2 linked regions of the Amorphoplanes digitatis genome follow. The protein of the gene in region 2 interacts with the protein of the main gene of each other region in a pairwise test. Links are inferred from orthologs where the notes say so. Each region holds a gene or a part of one and is shown on either strand. Other genes may lie near its edges. The genes, in order: rlmN and ftsZ.

Region 1 (6,922 bases), 5.8 Mb from region 2 along the record:
ATGTTGCCCTCGTCGCCGAAGATGTCGTTGAACTGCCACAGCTCGTCGTCGAGGAAGCACGGCGGGCCGGCGATCGGGAAGACGTGGTCGGCCTTCAGGTCGTCGATGTAGCGCCAGGTGCGGTCGAACTGGCGGTCGCGCTTCTGCTTGCCGAACGCGGTCTTGGCCGCCTGCGGCAGCTCGTAGACCATCGGGTACCAGATCGCGCCGGAGAACTGGAGCATGTGCGCGTGCACGTGGCCCAGCTCGGCGAAGGTCGTCAGGTCCGTGGGGCGGGCGTCGTTCTGGTTCAGCACCCGTACGCCGTCGTGCTCCACCCACAGCGACGAGTCGCCGATCGGGCCGTCCGTGGGGCTGATCAGGGCCTGGATCATCACCTTGAGGCCGCCGTCGAGCTCGTGGACCTCGTCGCTCCTGGTCTTGAAGAAGCTGGTGAAGCCGAGCTCACGCAGCTCGTCCTCGAGCTGGCTGGTCGGATACTCCGGCAGCAGCACCGTCGCCTTCTTGCTGACGAAGCGCTTCAGGTGCTCGGCGTCGAAGTGGTCCCGGTGCAGGTGGGACACGTAGAGGTAGTCGACGTCGCCGAGCGTCTCCCAGTCCAGCAGGGAATTGTCCGGAAACGGGAACCACGACGCGAAATACGCCGGGTTGACCCACGGGTCGCACAGAATGCTGCCCGCGCCCGTGTCGATCCGCATGCTGGCGTGGCCAGTGCCCGTGATCCGCACCGTTTAGCTCCCTCGATCCGGAGTGTTCCGATGGGATCGAAGGTACCGGGTCCGGGTTGGTGGGCCGCGCGCGGAGCCGTCGTGCCAAAATGATCGGGTCGTACTCGCCGTCGCCGCAGGAGGATCCAGTCGTGGCAGAAGAGCCGGTTTACGCCCCCGACCAGCTCAAGCCGGGCAACCGCAAATGGGCCCGCATCGGCGCGCTGGGCACCGCGGTGATCCTGCTGCTGATGCTCTGGGGCAACCACGAGGGCAACACCGAGGACATCTGGCTCATCGGCACCGCCCTGCTGCTGGTCGGCGCCGTGGTCGCCGATGTGGTGCTGCGCCGCAACGGCCTCAAGCCCAACGACCAGTAACCGCGTACGCGAAAGGCCCGCACCCGGCAACGGGCGCGGGCCTTTTCACGTGCTCAGCGCCGGCGCAGCAGGAGGTCCTTGACCTCGCGCAGCGCGGCGTCGACCTCGGCCTCGAAGTAACCGCCGGGAACCAGCCCGAACTGCAGCGTGTCGAGCTCGTTCTCCGGAACCGGCATCGGGCCGCGGCCGGTCATGGCCTGCAGGATGCTCTCGAACAACCGGTCGACCTGCACCGGGTCGTAACCGCTGCCGAAGCGGCGCGGCTGGAACGTGCGGCGCAGCTGATCCACCCGGTAGAGCTCCGGGCTGCCGCCCATCGGCGGGCCACCCATCGGCGGTCCGCTCATCGGCGGCGCGCTCATCGGGGCCGGGCCGCCGTAGCCGCCGCGGTCGCGATCGGGTAGCCGCATCTCGGCCGTCATGTCGGCCTTGCCGTGCCGTCCCGGCTCGAACGCGTCGTAGGCGCCCGTGTCGTAACCGGAGGGCCCCGGCTGCTGCTGCTGAGGCTGCTGCTGACCGTAGCCGCCACCGCCCTCATAGCGGCCGCCGTACGGGTCCGGAGCGGGCATCTGGGGCCGCTGCGGCAACTGCGGCTGCTGCCGACCGTACGGGTCCTCGCGGGCGTACTGGTCCTCACGCCCGTAGGGGTCCTCGCGGGCGAACTGGCGATCGTCGCGCACCGGCGCGGGCAGGCGCTCGGTGGGCGGGGCCGAGCGGCCCAGCGCCTGGCTCATCCGGTCGGACTGCATGCCGCCGCGCATCGGCTCCGGCTGCATCCGGTCCGGGGTCATCCGGGCGTCGGGGCCGCGCCCGCCACGGTCCTCGAACTCGGCCAGCTGGCGCTCCACCCGGTCCAGGTGCAGGTCGACCTGCCACTCGTCGTAGCCGCCGAAGCGCACGCGGAACACCACGTCGTGCACCTCCTGGGCACCGACGGGAGCGCCGGACTGCTCGCCGGCCAGGGTCGCCTCGACCCGGTCCAGGAAAGCGTCGACCTCGTCGACCTTGTAACCGCGGCGCAGCGCGCGCCGCCGGAAACGCTGTCCCTGACTCGTCACAACGTCTCCCAAATCAGCGTCCGCAGGGACTTCAGCCCCGTCATCGTTCCACCTCCGCGTCGGCGGTGGCGCCCCCAGCGTCCACCACCGTCAGCTCACTCGCGGCCAATTGGCCGCACGCACCGTCGATCTCCCGCCCGCGGGTGTCCCGGACGGTCGTCGCCACTCCCGCCTCGCGCAGCCGGCGGACGAACTCCCGCTCGACCGGCTTGGGGCTGGCGTCCCACCTGCTACCCGGCGTCGGGTTGAGTGGGATGAGATTCACATGCGCCAGCTTGCCGTGCAACAGCCTGCCGAGCAGGTCGGCACGCCAGGGCTGATCGTTTACGTCCCTGATCAGGGCGTATTCGATGGAGATCCGACGACCGGTCTGCGCCGCGTAGTCGAACGCGGCATCGAGCACCTCGGCCACCTTCCAACGCTGGTTGACGGGCACTAGCTCATCGCGCAGATCATCATCAGGGGCGTGCAGTGACAGCGCAAGGGTCACGGACAGCTCTTCGGCGATCAATCGTCGCATCGCCGGTACGAGACCCACGGTGGAGACGGTGATATGCCGTTGTGAGAGGCCCAGTCCCTCTGGTGCGGGTGCGACCAGGCGGCGCACGGCCTGGATCACCCGGGGGTAGTTGGCCAGCGGCTCGCCCATGCCCATGAACACGACCCGGGACAGCCGCGGCGGCGAGCCGGTGACCGCGCCCGAGGCGGCGACGCCGGCGAGATAGACGACCTGGTCGACGATCTCGGCGGTCGAGAGGTTGCGGGTGAGCCCGGCCTGGCCGGTCGCGCAGAACGGGCAGGCCATGCCGCAGCCCGCCTGGCTGGACACGCACGCGGTGATGCGGTCGGGATAGCCCATCAGGACGCTCTCGACCATCGCGTTGTCGTGCAACCGCCACAGCGTCTTACGCGTGGCACCGTCGTCGCAGGCCATCTCGCGCTGCGGGGTGAGCAGCGTGGGCAGCAGGTCGTCGGTGAGCTTGGCGCGCGACGCGGCCGGCAGGTCCGTCATCTCGGCGGGGTCGCGCACCAGCCGCCCGAAATAGTGGGTGGAGAGCTGCTTGGCCCGGAACGCGGGCTCGCCGAGGCCGGTGACGGCCGCGCGGCGGCCCGCCAGGTCCAGGTCCGCGAGATGGCGTGGGGGCATCGCGGGGCGGCTGCGGGTGACCACCGCGTCGGGGGTGTCCGGGCTGGTCGGGATGAGCGGAAGAATCGTCATGGCTTCTCCAGTCTCCCACGTCGCGCGCGCATGCCTACCCCGGCGGCGCGATGAGCGAGAGCAGCAGGAACGCCGTCGGCACCGCGAAGAGGATCGAATCGAGCCGGTCCATCAGCCCGCCGTGCCCGGGCAGCAGGTTGCTCATGTCCTTGATGCCGATGTCGCGCTTGAGCATCGACTCGGCCAGGTCGCCCAGCACGGCCACGACCGAGATCGCCGCGCCGAACAGTAGACCCCAGTAGAACGGCACGTCGAGCAGGAGGTACGCGAGCACCGAACTGCCGACGGCCGAGGCGACGACCGAGCCGCCGAAGCCCTCCCAGGACTTCTTCGGGCTGATCGTCGGCGCCATCGGGTGTTTACCGAGGAAGACGCCGGCCGCGTAGCCGCCGGTGTCGGAGAACACCACGGCGAGCAGCGCGATGAACACCCGCTCGGGGCCGTCCTCTGGCCGCGCCAGCAGCACGCCGAAGCTCAGCAGGAACGGCACGTAGACGGCGATCAGGGCGGCGGCCGCCACGTCCCGTTTCAGGTCGGCGACGCCGTCGGCCAGGCGCCACAGGACCGCGGCGAGGACCGTGACCAGCAGGCCGAGCTCGAGGGCGTCGGTGCTGCCGTACCAGGCCACGCCCGTCATCAGCAGGCCGCCGGCGAGCAGCGGGATCAGCGGCGGCCGGGCGCCGGTGGTGCGCAGCGCCCGCGCCATCTCCCAGATGCCACCGCACGTGGCCAGGGCGATCACGCCGAGGAAGGCAGGCTTCCAGAGGAACAGCGAGGCCAGGACGATCAGGACCAGGCCGGTGCCGACCCCGATCGCGGCGGGCAGGTTGCGGCCCGCGCGGCCGGCCGGTGGCTTGCCGTCGCGCCCGGCCCGGCGCCGGCCCGGCCCGCGGGGGCGTTCTGCCTCAGTCAACTCCCACTCCGCCTGTGAGGTCGAGGTGGCGGCGGTGGGTGCGGCCCAGGGCGGCCCGGACGGCTGCGGCGGGCCGGGCGCGAACGCGTCCCAGTTCGGACCGGTCTCGGTCGCCCGCTGCGCCTCCTCCCGGCGCCGGTAGGCCGCGTAGGGGTCGGGCTCCTCGGCGGGCACGCCGGAGACATACGGGGCCGGGGCGCCGGATTGCCCGGGCGCCCGGCCGCCGGAAGGGTGTTGCCCACCGCGGGGCTCGAGGTACGACATCAGACCTCGAGCAGCTCAGCTTCCTTGTTCTTGACCAGCTCGTCGACCACCGTGACGTACCGGTGTGTGACGTCGTCGAGCTCCTTCTCGGCGCGGCGGCCGTCGTCCTCGCCGGCCTCACCGTCCTTGACGAAGCGGTCGAGCTGCTCCTTGGCCTTGCGGCGCACGTTGCGGATCGCGACGCGGCCCTCCTCGGCCTTGGTCCGCGCCACCTTGATCATTTCGCGGCGCCGCTCCTCCGTCATCTGCGGGAGGTGGATACGCAGCTGCGTGCCCTCGTTGTTGGGGTTGACGCCGAGGTCCGAGTCGCGGATGGCGCGCTCGATCGGGCCGAGCTGCGTCGCGTCGTAGGGCTTGACGATCACCATGCGGGGCTCCGGCACGCCGACGGACGCCATCTGGGTCACCGGGGTCGGAGCGCCGTAGTAGTCGACGACGATCTTGGAGAACATCGCCGGCGTGGCACGTCCCGTACGGATCGCGGCGAACTCCTCCTTGGCGTGCTCGACCGCGCTCTCCATCTTCTCTTCGGCCTCGAAGAGGGTCTCGTCGATCACCGCTGTCCGCCTCCTTGATCCTTCTGGTCGTCGTAGAAAATGTGGGTGGAGCGGATCACGTGGTGATCAGGGTGCCGATCTTCTCACCGCTGACGGCACGGACGATCGTGTCGTCGCCCTGCGCACCGAAGACCAGCATCGGCAGGCCATTCTCCTCGCAGAGGCTGAACGCGGCCTGGTCGGCCACCCGCAGGCCCTGCTGGAGCACGCTCGCGAAGGTGATGTGGTCGATCTTGCGCGCGTCCGGATCGGTGCGCGGATCGGCAGTGTAGACCCCGTCGACGCCGTTCTTGCTCATCAGTACCAGGTCGGCGTGAATCTCCAGGGCCCGCTGCGCGGTGACCGTGTCCGTGGAGAAGTACGGCATGCCGGCGCCGGCGCCGAAGATGACGACGCGGCCCTTCTCGAGGTGCCGGATGGCGCGCAGCGGGATGTACGGCTCCGCGACCTGGGCCATCGTGATCGCGGTCTGCACCCGCGTCTCGATGCCCTCCTTCTCGAGGAAGTCCTGCAGGGCGAGGCAGTTCATGACCGTGCCGAGCATGCCCATGTAGTCGGCCCGGTTGCGGTCCATGCCGCGCTTCTGCAGCTCGGCGCCGCGGAAGAAGTTGCCGCCACCGACGACAACGGCGATCTGCACGCCGCGCCGGGTGGCCGTGGCGATCTGCCGGGCGAGGCCCTGCACCACGTCGGGGTCGACGCCCACCGCACCGCCGCCGAAGACCTCACCGGAGAGCTTCAGCACGACCCGCCGGGGCCGCTCGGAACGTGGCGCCGCAACCTCATCGACCACGACAGTCTGCTCGGTCACCATCGTCATGCCGGTCCGCCCTTTCCTTCACTAACCCGAGACCTTATGTGACGGGGAGGCCGGGCGCTTGTCTCGCGTCCCGGCCTCCCGCGCAGTGCGCTGGTGCCTGGATTACTCCTGGCCGACCTCGAAGCGGACGAAGCGGGTGACCTCGATGCCGGATTCGGCGGTCACCTGCTTGACCGTCTTCTTGTTGTCGGTGACCGAGGCCTGCTCCAGCAGGACGAAGTCCTTGAAGAAGGAGTTCACCCGACCCTCGACGATCTTGGGCAGAGCCTGCTCGGGCTTGCCCTCCTCGCGCGCCGTCTCCTCGGCGATGCGGCGCTCCGCCGCAACGGTCTCGGCGGGCACCTCCTCGCGGGTGAGGAACTTCGGCCGCATGGCGGTGATCTGCATGCCGACCGCGCGGGCGTCGTCGGCGCCGGCCTCGTCGGTCTTGCCGGTGAACTGCACCAGGACGCCGACCTGCGGCGGCAGGTCCTGCGCCTTGCGGTGCAGGTAGACCGCGACGTTGCCGTCGAGCTGGGCGAACCGGTTGATGACGATCTTCTCGCCGATCTTGGCCGAGAACTCCTGCACCAGGTCGGCGACCGAGCGGCCGTCGGCGAGCGTGGACGCGGAGATCGCGGCGGCGTCGGCGAGCTTGTTCTGCTCGCCGTGCTCGACCAGCGTCTGCGCCAGCGCGACGAAGTCCGGGGTCTTGGCGACGAAGTCGGTCTCGCAGTTCAGCTCGAGCAGCGCGCTGCCGGAGTGGCTGACGATGCCGTTGGCGGCCGTACGGCCGGCCCGCTTGCCGACGTCCTTGACGCCCTTGATGCGCAGGAACTCGACGGCCTTGTCGAACTCACCGTCCGACTCTTCGAGCGCCTTCTTGCAGTCCATCATGCCGGCGCCGGTGAGGTCGCGGAGCTTCTTCACGTCCGCGGCGGTGTAGTTGGCCATGACTCTCTCTCGATGCTTTGAGGTCCGGTATCGGGAGGGTGCCGGCCGCCTTCTTCAGGCGACCGGCTTCC
Region 2 (6,715 bases):
GCACCCGCAGGGTCGCGAAGACCGCGGCCGCGTCGGTCGAGGAGAGCACCGCGCCGTAGAGCAGCGAGAGCCGCCAGTCGAGGCCGAGGACCAGGTGCACGACGACGCCGACGACGGCGACGCTCACGGCAACCCCGATGGTGGCCAGCACCGCGGAAAGCCCGAGCACCGGCCGCAGGGTGGTCCAGCGGGCGGTCAGCCCACCCTCGGCGATGATCATGATCAGAGCGCAGAAGCCGAGGGTACGGGTGAGGCCGGCGTCGTCGAAGCGGATGCCGAAGCCGGCCTCCCCGATGAGCATGCCGATGAACAGGTACACGAGCAGGCTTGGCAGCCCGAGCCGGGTGGAGAGCCGCACGGCGGCCACCGCGACGAGCAGCACGGCGGCACCGACGAGCAGCGCGAGATCGAGCCCGCCGGTCATGGGGTGCCGTCACGCAGCGCGGCCAGCCGCTCGCCGACGTCCCCGGCCACGGTGAAGACCTTGTCGCGGCTGGTGGCACCGATCTTCAGCTCGACGTCGCCGGGCCGGAGCCCGAGCGCGGCGGCCAGGGCACGCCGCACCGCCTCGGTGGCCTTGCCGTCGACCGCGGGCGCGCCGACCGCGACGATCAGCGCCGGACCGTGCGGACCGTCGTAGCGTCCGCCCACCCGGGTCCGCCCGGCACCGGGCCGAACCCGCACGGCGAAGGATCGCTCCGCCGCGGGCCGCCCGCCCTTCCCGGTGGACGCCGGGGACCCCGCGCGGGCGGTTTGTGCCGCGCCGGGCGCGATGGCCGGGTCGGTGGAGGGAGCGCGACGCTTGGCCATGCCCCATTGTGCCGATCTTCGATCCCGTGCCCCACCGGGGTCACCCCGCAACGCCCGGTGATCATTGGCGACCACGGAGAGCTATCACGTCGACCCGTCCGCGTGCGGGCCGAAGGGCTGCACTTACGGGCAACGGCGCGAGGCACCCCTAGGCGCCCCGGATCAGTACCGGGCGGCGGCCGCGACCAGGCGATCCACCGGGCGGCACAGGCCGCACGGGCTGAAGCCCAGCTCGACCGCCTCCGCGACAGGCAGGCCCTCGGTCATGCGCCCGATCAGGTGCGGGCAGTCCGGCAGGTGATAACGCGGCCGGCCGTCCACGACCAGCACCTCGGCGTCCAGCCGGGCCACCTTGACCGCGTCCGCCGGGCGGACGGCCTGCGGCAGCGGTTCGTCGTCCGGGTCGTCCGGGTCGGGCTCGTCGAACTCGTCGGCCGGCCCGGCGTAGTCCGGTCCGGAGCTCTCCGGCCCGGCGAACGACAGGTCGTGAGCGGCCGGGGCCTCGGCGAAGGCCGGTGCGGCGTCCGCGGGCGCCGGCTCACCGCGCCACGCGTCCTCGTCCGGCGCGGCGGCGCGGGCTCCGCCGATGACGGTGGCCGCCCGGTCGTAGTCGGGATCCTCCGCGCGCGAGGCCGCGCCGGCGGCCTGACCCGAGGAAGTCCGGCCGGCGGCGGCATCGTCGTAGAGGTCCGCGTCCGGGTGCACCCGCTGGGTCACGTCCGGGGCCGAGTGGTACTCGTCCGCGTCGCGGCGGCCGGCGGCGTAGGCGGCCTCGTCGTCCTGGGGGCCGTCGAACTCCGGGAACGGATCGCCGGCCGGATGGTCCCCGCCGCGGGCCGCGTCCTGGTGCGCACGGGCCGGCTCGCCGACCGGGTCGTCGCCCGGTACCCGCACCGCGCGCCGGGCGGCCGAGGCCTGCCGGGCGCCGATGACCAGCGCCACCGCGGCCAGCAGGCTGGCAACGATGGAACTGATCAGCAGAGAGCTCGATCCACCGGCGAGGCCGAGGACGAGAAGCGTCACGGCGACGAGGATGAGCAGCAAACTAGCAACGATCATGGCTCATCCCCGCCGCAGTGGGAACCGATCCGCAAGCCGAGGCTCAGCGGCCGGTCTCGATGGAACCGGCGCGGCTGCCGCCGTAGGAGCCGGCGAGGCCCGCGGCGGCGAGACCGCCCGAGCCGCCGACCGAACGGTTGGCGTCGGCGCGGGACATCTCAGCTTCGAGGCCCTGGCCGCGACCGTCGAGGTCGCGCAGCTGGCTCTCGAGGTACGCCTTGAGCCGGGTGCGGTACTCGCGCTCGAACTGCTTGAGCTCCTCGATGTGCTTCTGCAACGCGGAGCGCTTGGCGTCCAGGCCGCCCATGGCCTCCTGGTGCCGCTGGCGCGCGTCGCGCTCGAGGGCATCCGCCTTGGCGCGGGCCTCGCGGGTGACCTCCTCCGCCTTGGAACGGGCGTCGGAGAGAAGCTTGTCGGCCTCCCGGCGGGCGTCGGACACGTGGTCGTCGGCCGTGCGCTGGGCCATCATGAGGACGCGCAGTGCCTGCTGCTCGCCGTCGGCACCGCCGGCGGCGCCGGCTCCGGCACCGACCGGGCCCTGTGCCCGGACCTGCTCAAGCTCGGCCTGCATCTGGCGGGCGGCCTGCTCAGCGGCAGACTTGTCGCGCTGCACCCGGTCGAGCTGGGCCTTCATGTCGTTGAGCTCGGCGGCCAGACGCGGGTCGGCGCTCGGACCGGCTGGTGCGCCACCCCGACCGCCGCGCTCCACCTGGGCGCGCAGCTCGTTGTTCTCCTCGATCAGACGGGCGAGCTCGCGCTCGACCTCGTCCAGGAAGGCGTCGACCTCCTCCTCGTCATACCCCCGCTTGCCGATAGGGGGTTTCTTGAAGGCGACGTTGTGCACGTCGGCCGGGGTCAGCGGCATCGAAACTCCTCGGGTCAGTTGCGGCCGCGTGGGGCGCAGTCGATCAGGGCGAACGCGGTCACGCGAACTTCCTGATCAACTCCGCTAACACGAAGTTCAAAAGCACGAACAGGATAACCAGCAGGACCAGGGACGCCAGGTCCAAACTCACGGTACCAATTCGAAGCGGTGGGATCACACGCCTCAACGCCTTGAGGGGTGGATCAGTGACGCTCCACACCGATTCGAGTGCCGCCGACGCCCCGCGCCCCGGCTGCCACCGACGCCCGTACTGCAGCACCGCACCCAGGACGAACCGGGCCAACAAGGTCAGGAAGAAGACGTAGAGAAACAGATAGATGATCTGGAACACGATCGACAGCACGTCAGGCGGATCCCTCGTTAGGGTCAACTCTGGTTGAAGAACCCACCCTCAGCGATCTTGGCTTTGTCCTCAGCGGTGACCTGGACATTGGCCGGTGAGAGCAGGAAAACCCGGTTGGTCACGCGCTCGATCGTACCGCGCAGCCCGAAAGCCAGCCCGGCCGCGAAGTCGACGAGTCTGCGGGCATCGCTCTCGTCCATCTCGGTGAGATTGATGATCACCGGTACGCCGTCACGGAAGTGCTCGCCGATCGTGCGCGCCTCGCGGTACGTCGTCGGGTGCAGCGTGGTGATCTGGTAGCGCTGGTCCTCCTCGACGATCCGCTGGTGCGCCTGCGGCTGAGCCTGCGGCGCGAGCGCCAGGTTGTCGCGGGTGGCGTAGCTGGACGTCTCGGCGACGGGCGCCGACGGCCGGGTGATCGAGCGGACGCTGGCCCGCTCCTGGCGCTCGGGGCGATCGTGGTGGTCGTCACGCTCGAGGTCGATGCGGGCGGCGGCGCGCTCGAGGCGGCCGCTGCGCTCCTGGCGGGCGCGCGGCAGCGCCGGCGCCTCGTCGACGTCGTCCTCGTCGTCGGCGAACTCGTCGGCGTAGCGGTAACCGGAGTCACGGTCGCGGTCACGGTCGCGGTCACGGTCGCGGTAGCCGCCGTCGCGGTAGCGATCGTCGTACTGGTCGTCCTCTTCGACGAGTCCGAGCCAAACCCCCGCCTTACGCAATGCGCTCATGCCATCACCCCCGCCGGCGGGCACTGAGCTGATGATCCGCTCGCAAGCTTGCTCATGTGGCTACCCCCAGCCCCCTGCTCGGCGCCGAACCGCTCGTCCATGCCCCCACCTCCGTCCGCTGTGCGGCCCGCGCCCCCTCGGCGTGCCGCGTCCCCCCTTGCACAGGCACCCGATCGTCGAACATCGACCGGGTCCCGCCGCGACGCTGCGTCGTCGGGCGCGTCGGCCGAGGCACGTCGCGCGTAAACAACACGTATGTAGTTTGCTGCCCGCCGCAAGGCTACCGCAGCGTGTTTCGCATCCCGAGTAAAGAAGTGCCGATCCGTACGTGTGTCGCGCCGTGCCGAACGGCCTGCTCGAGATCGCCGCTCATGCCCGCCGAGACGGCCGTCGCGCCCGGGTATTCCGAGCGCAGCCGCGCGGTCAGCGCGGCCAGATCCGCGAAGGCCCGCTCCGGCTCCCAGTCCAGCGGCGCCACCGCCATCACGCCGCCGAGCCGAAGGCCCTCGGCGTCGTTCACCGCCGCCGCCACCCGCCACAGATCACGGTCGGCCTCCGCGGCACCGGCGATCGCGCCGCCCCGGGCCGGATCACCGTCGATGCTCACCTGCACGAGCACGTCGAGCGGGCGCTCCCGCAGCCGCGCGGCGGCGGTGGACAGCGCCCCGGCCAGGCGCGTCGAGTCGACCGACTCCACCACGTCGGCGTAGGTGACGACCGACTTGGCCTTGTTGCGCTGCAACTGGCCGACGAAGTGCCAGCGCACCTCGACGTCCTGCGCCCGGACTGCCGCCGACTTCGCGGCCGCCTCCTGGTCCTTGTTCTCGCCGACGTCGGTGACGCCGAGCCCGGCGAGCAGCACCACGTCGCTCGCCGGGTAGGTCTTGGTCACCGCGACCAGGGCCACCGAGCCCGGATCGCGGCCGGCCGCCGCGCAGGCACGCCCGATCCGCTGATGCACCTCGTCCAGCGAGGCCGCCAGCAGGTCGCGGCGTGCCTGGACCGTCAACCGCTCAGGAGCCGTTCTTCAGGAAGTCCGGCACGTCGACGTCGTCGAAGAGCACCCGGCGCGGCGGCGGGGCGGCCGCCGGCGGCGCGGGCGGGGTGACCGGCACCGTCGCGGCCGGCGCGACCGCGGGCGGGGCCGCGGGCTGCGGAACCTTGCGCGCGGGCTCGGCCGGCTTGTACGAGGGCGTGCCCCCGTCGAAGCCGGCCGCGATGACGGTGACCCGGACCTCGTCACCGAGGGCGTCGTCGATGACGGCGCCGAAGATGATGTTGGCGTCGGGGTGCGCCGCGTCGGTGACCAGCTGCGCCGCGTCGTTGATCTCGAACAGGCCGAGGTCGGAGCCGCCGGCGATGGAGAGCAGCACGCCGCGCGCGCCGTCCATGCTCTGCTCCAGCAGCGGGCTGGAGATGGCCTTCTCGGCGGCCTCGACGGCGCGGTTGTCGCCGCGCGCGCTGCCGATGCCCATGAGCGCGCTGCCCGCGCCGCTCATCACGCTCTTGACGTCGGCGAAGTCCAGGTTGATCAGACCCGGCGTGGTGATCAGGTCGGTGATGCCCTGCACGCCGGAGAGCAGCACCTGGTCGGCCTGGCGGAACGCGTCCATCATGCTGATGCCGCGGTCGCCGAGCGCCAGCAGCCGGTCGTTCGGGATGACGATGAGCGTGTCGCACTGGTTGCGCAGCTCGTCGATGCCCGCCTCGGCCTGCACCTGGCGGCGCTTGCCCTCGAAGGAGAACGGCCGGGTGACCACGCCGATGGTCAGGGCGCCCAGCTTGCGGGCGATGTTCGCGACGACGGGCGCGCCGCCCGTGCCGGTGCCACCGCCCTCGCCGCAGGTCACGAAGACCATGTCGGCGCCCTTGAGCACCTCTTCGATCTCGTCGCGGTGATCCTCGGCGGCGTTCTTGCCGACGTCCGGCTGCGCGCCGGCGCCGAGGCCCCGGGTCAGCTCGCGGCCGACGTCGAGCTTGACGTCGGCGTCGCTCATCAACAGTGCCTGGGCATCGGTGTTGATCGCGATGAATTCGACTCCCTTGAGCCCAACCTCGATCATGCGGTTAACGGCGTTGACGCCGCCGCCACCGATGCCGACGACCTTGATGACCGCAAGGTAGTTGTGCGGAGGTGTCATCGGGCTCAGCCTTCCCTTCCAGGGTTTTAGGTGTCGAGGGCCCCAGCGGCCCGGCCAAGAACCCGCCATCGACATCCGCTCCGTACAAGGGAGGGCGAGGAAACCCTCACCCTCTACTAGAGGCTTAGTGTTATGTCAACTACTCAACCTCTCGTGGGCAACGTAAGCGGACCTCAGGCGACATCCAAGGACCGACGCGGCGTGTCGGCGTCCGCTTACATGGCGACTATCCGACTGAGCCGTAACCTGTGACGGAATGCGCCGTTCGGTCCTTTTCGTCCGGTTAACGGATCGTGACCACGTCCGGGGCGCTGACGTCGATCGTGTCGCCCTTGCGTTCGAGCAGTGCGGTGGCCACCCGGGCCTTGTTGTCGCTCTGGGTGTCGTCGCCCCAGACCACCGTCCGGCCCCGGCGCAACCCGAGGCTGACCTGCGCCGGCGCCGGCACCGATATGGACACCAGCTGGTCGCGCAGCTCCGCGGTCAGCGCCGAGAGCACCGTCAGGGCCGAGCGGGTGTTGATGTCCTCCGGGCCCGGCGCGGCGAGCCGGGCCACCGGCAGCCCGCCCGGCCGGCTCGACACAGTCCGGTAGGCGACACCCTCGGCGTCGATGAGCGTGTACGCGTCGCCGACGGGCACCGCGGCGACCGGCGTGCGCTCCACCACCTCGACCACGACCGTCGAGGGCCAGCTCCGGGAGACGATCGCGCGGTCGACCGCGGGCAGGGCCTCGACCCGGCCGCGGATCCG

The links.
Region 1: the proteins of ftsZ (region 2) and rlmN interact in binary tests that used the Escherichia coli proteins (3 or more experiments, as listed by UniProt). The link is inferred for Amorphoplanes digitatis from one-to-one orthologs.

Annotation. Positions count from the first base shown.
Region 1 is NZ_JACHNH010000001.1:1,009,770-1,016,691, reverse strand. What follows is about bases 1,276-4,270. They hold rlmN (dual-specificity RNA methyltransferase RlmN), read right to left. Parts: upstream 3,365-4,270; coding sequence 2,186-3,364; downstream 1,276-2,185. Other genes in these bases: BJ971_RS04725 (phosphatidate cytidylyltransferase), read right to left, coding at 3,399-4,270; BJ971_RS04735 (DivIVA domain-containing protein), read right to left, coding at 1,276-2,145. In the rest of the region: BJ971_RS04745 (Rieske 2Fe-2S domain-containing protein), read right to left, coding at 1-728; BJ971_RS04740 (DUF2631 domain-containing protein), read left to right, coding at 860-1,087; more of BJ971_RS04735, read right to left, coding at 1,141-1,275; more of BJ971_RS04725, read right to left, coding at 4,271-4,451; frr (ribosome recycling factor), read right to left, coding at 4,541-5,098; pyrH (UMP kinase), read right to left, coding at 5,154-5,918; tsf (translation elongation factor Ts), read right to left, coding at 6,021-6,851.
Region 2 is NZ_JACHNH010000001.1:6,857,848-6,864,562, forward strand. Bases 3,901-6,688 are described here. They hold ftsZ (cell division protein FtsZ), read right to left. Parts: upstream 5,965-6,688; coding sequence 4,837-5,964; downstream 3,901-4,836. Other genes in these bases: BJ971_RS29965 (YggS family pyridoxal phosphate-dependent enzyme), read right to left, coding at 4,104-4,832; BJ971_RS29975 (cell division protein FtsQ/DivIB), read right to left, coding at 6,248-6,688. Also shown: BJ971_RS29935 (potassium/proton antiporter), read right to left, coding at 1-424; BJ971_RS29940 (DUF167 domain-containing protein), read right to left, coding at 421-684; BJ971_RS42710 (hypothetical protein), read right to left, coding at 973-1,869; BJ971_RS29950 (DivIVA domain-containing protein), read right to left, coding at 1,913-2,734; BJ971_RS29955 (YggT family protein), read right to left, coding at 2,793-3,098; BJ971_RS29960 (cell division protein SepF), read right to left, coding at 3,122-3,823; more of BJ971_RS29975, read right to left, coding at 6,689-6,715. UniProt on the Escherichia coli protein: Essential cell division protein that forms a contractile ring structure (Z ring) at the future cell division site. The regulation of the ring assembly controls the timing and the location of cell division.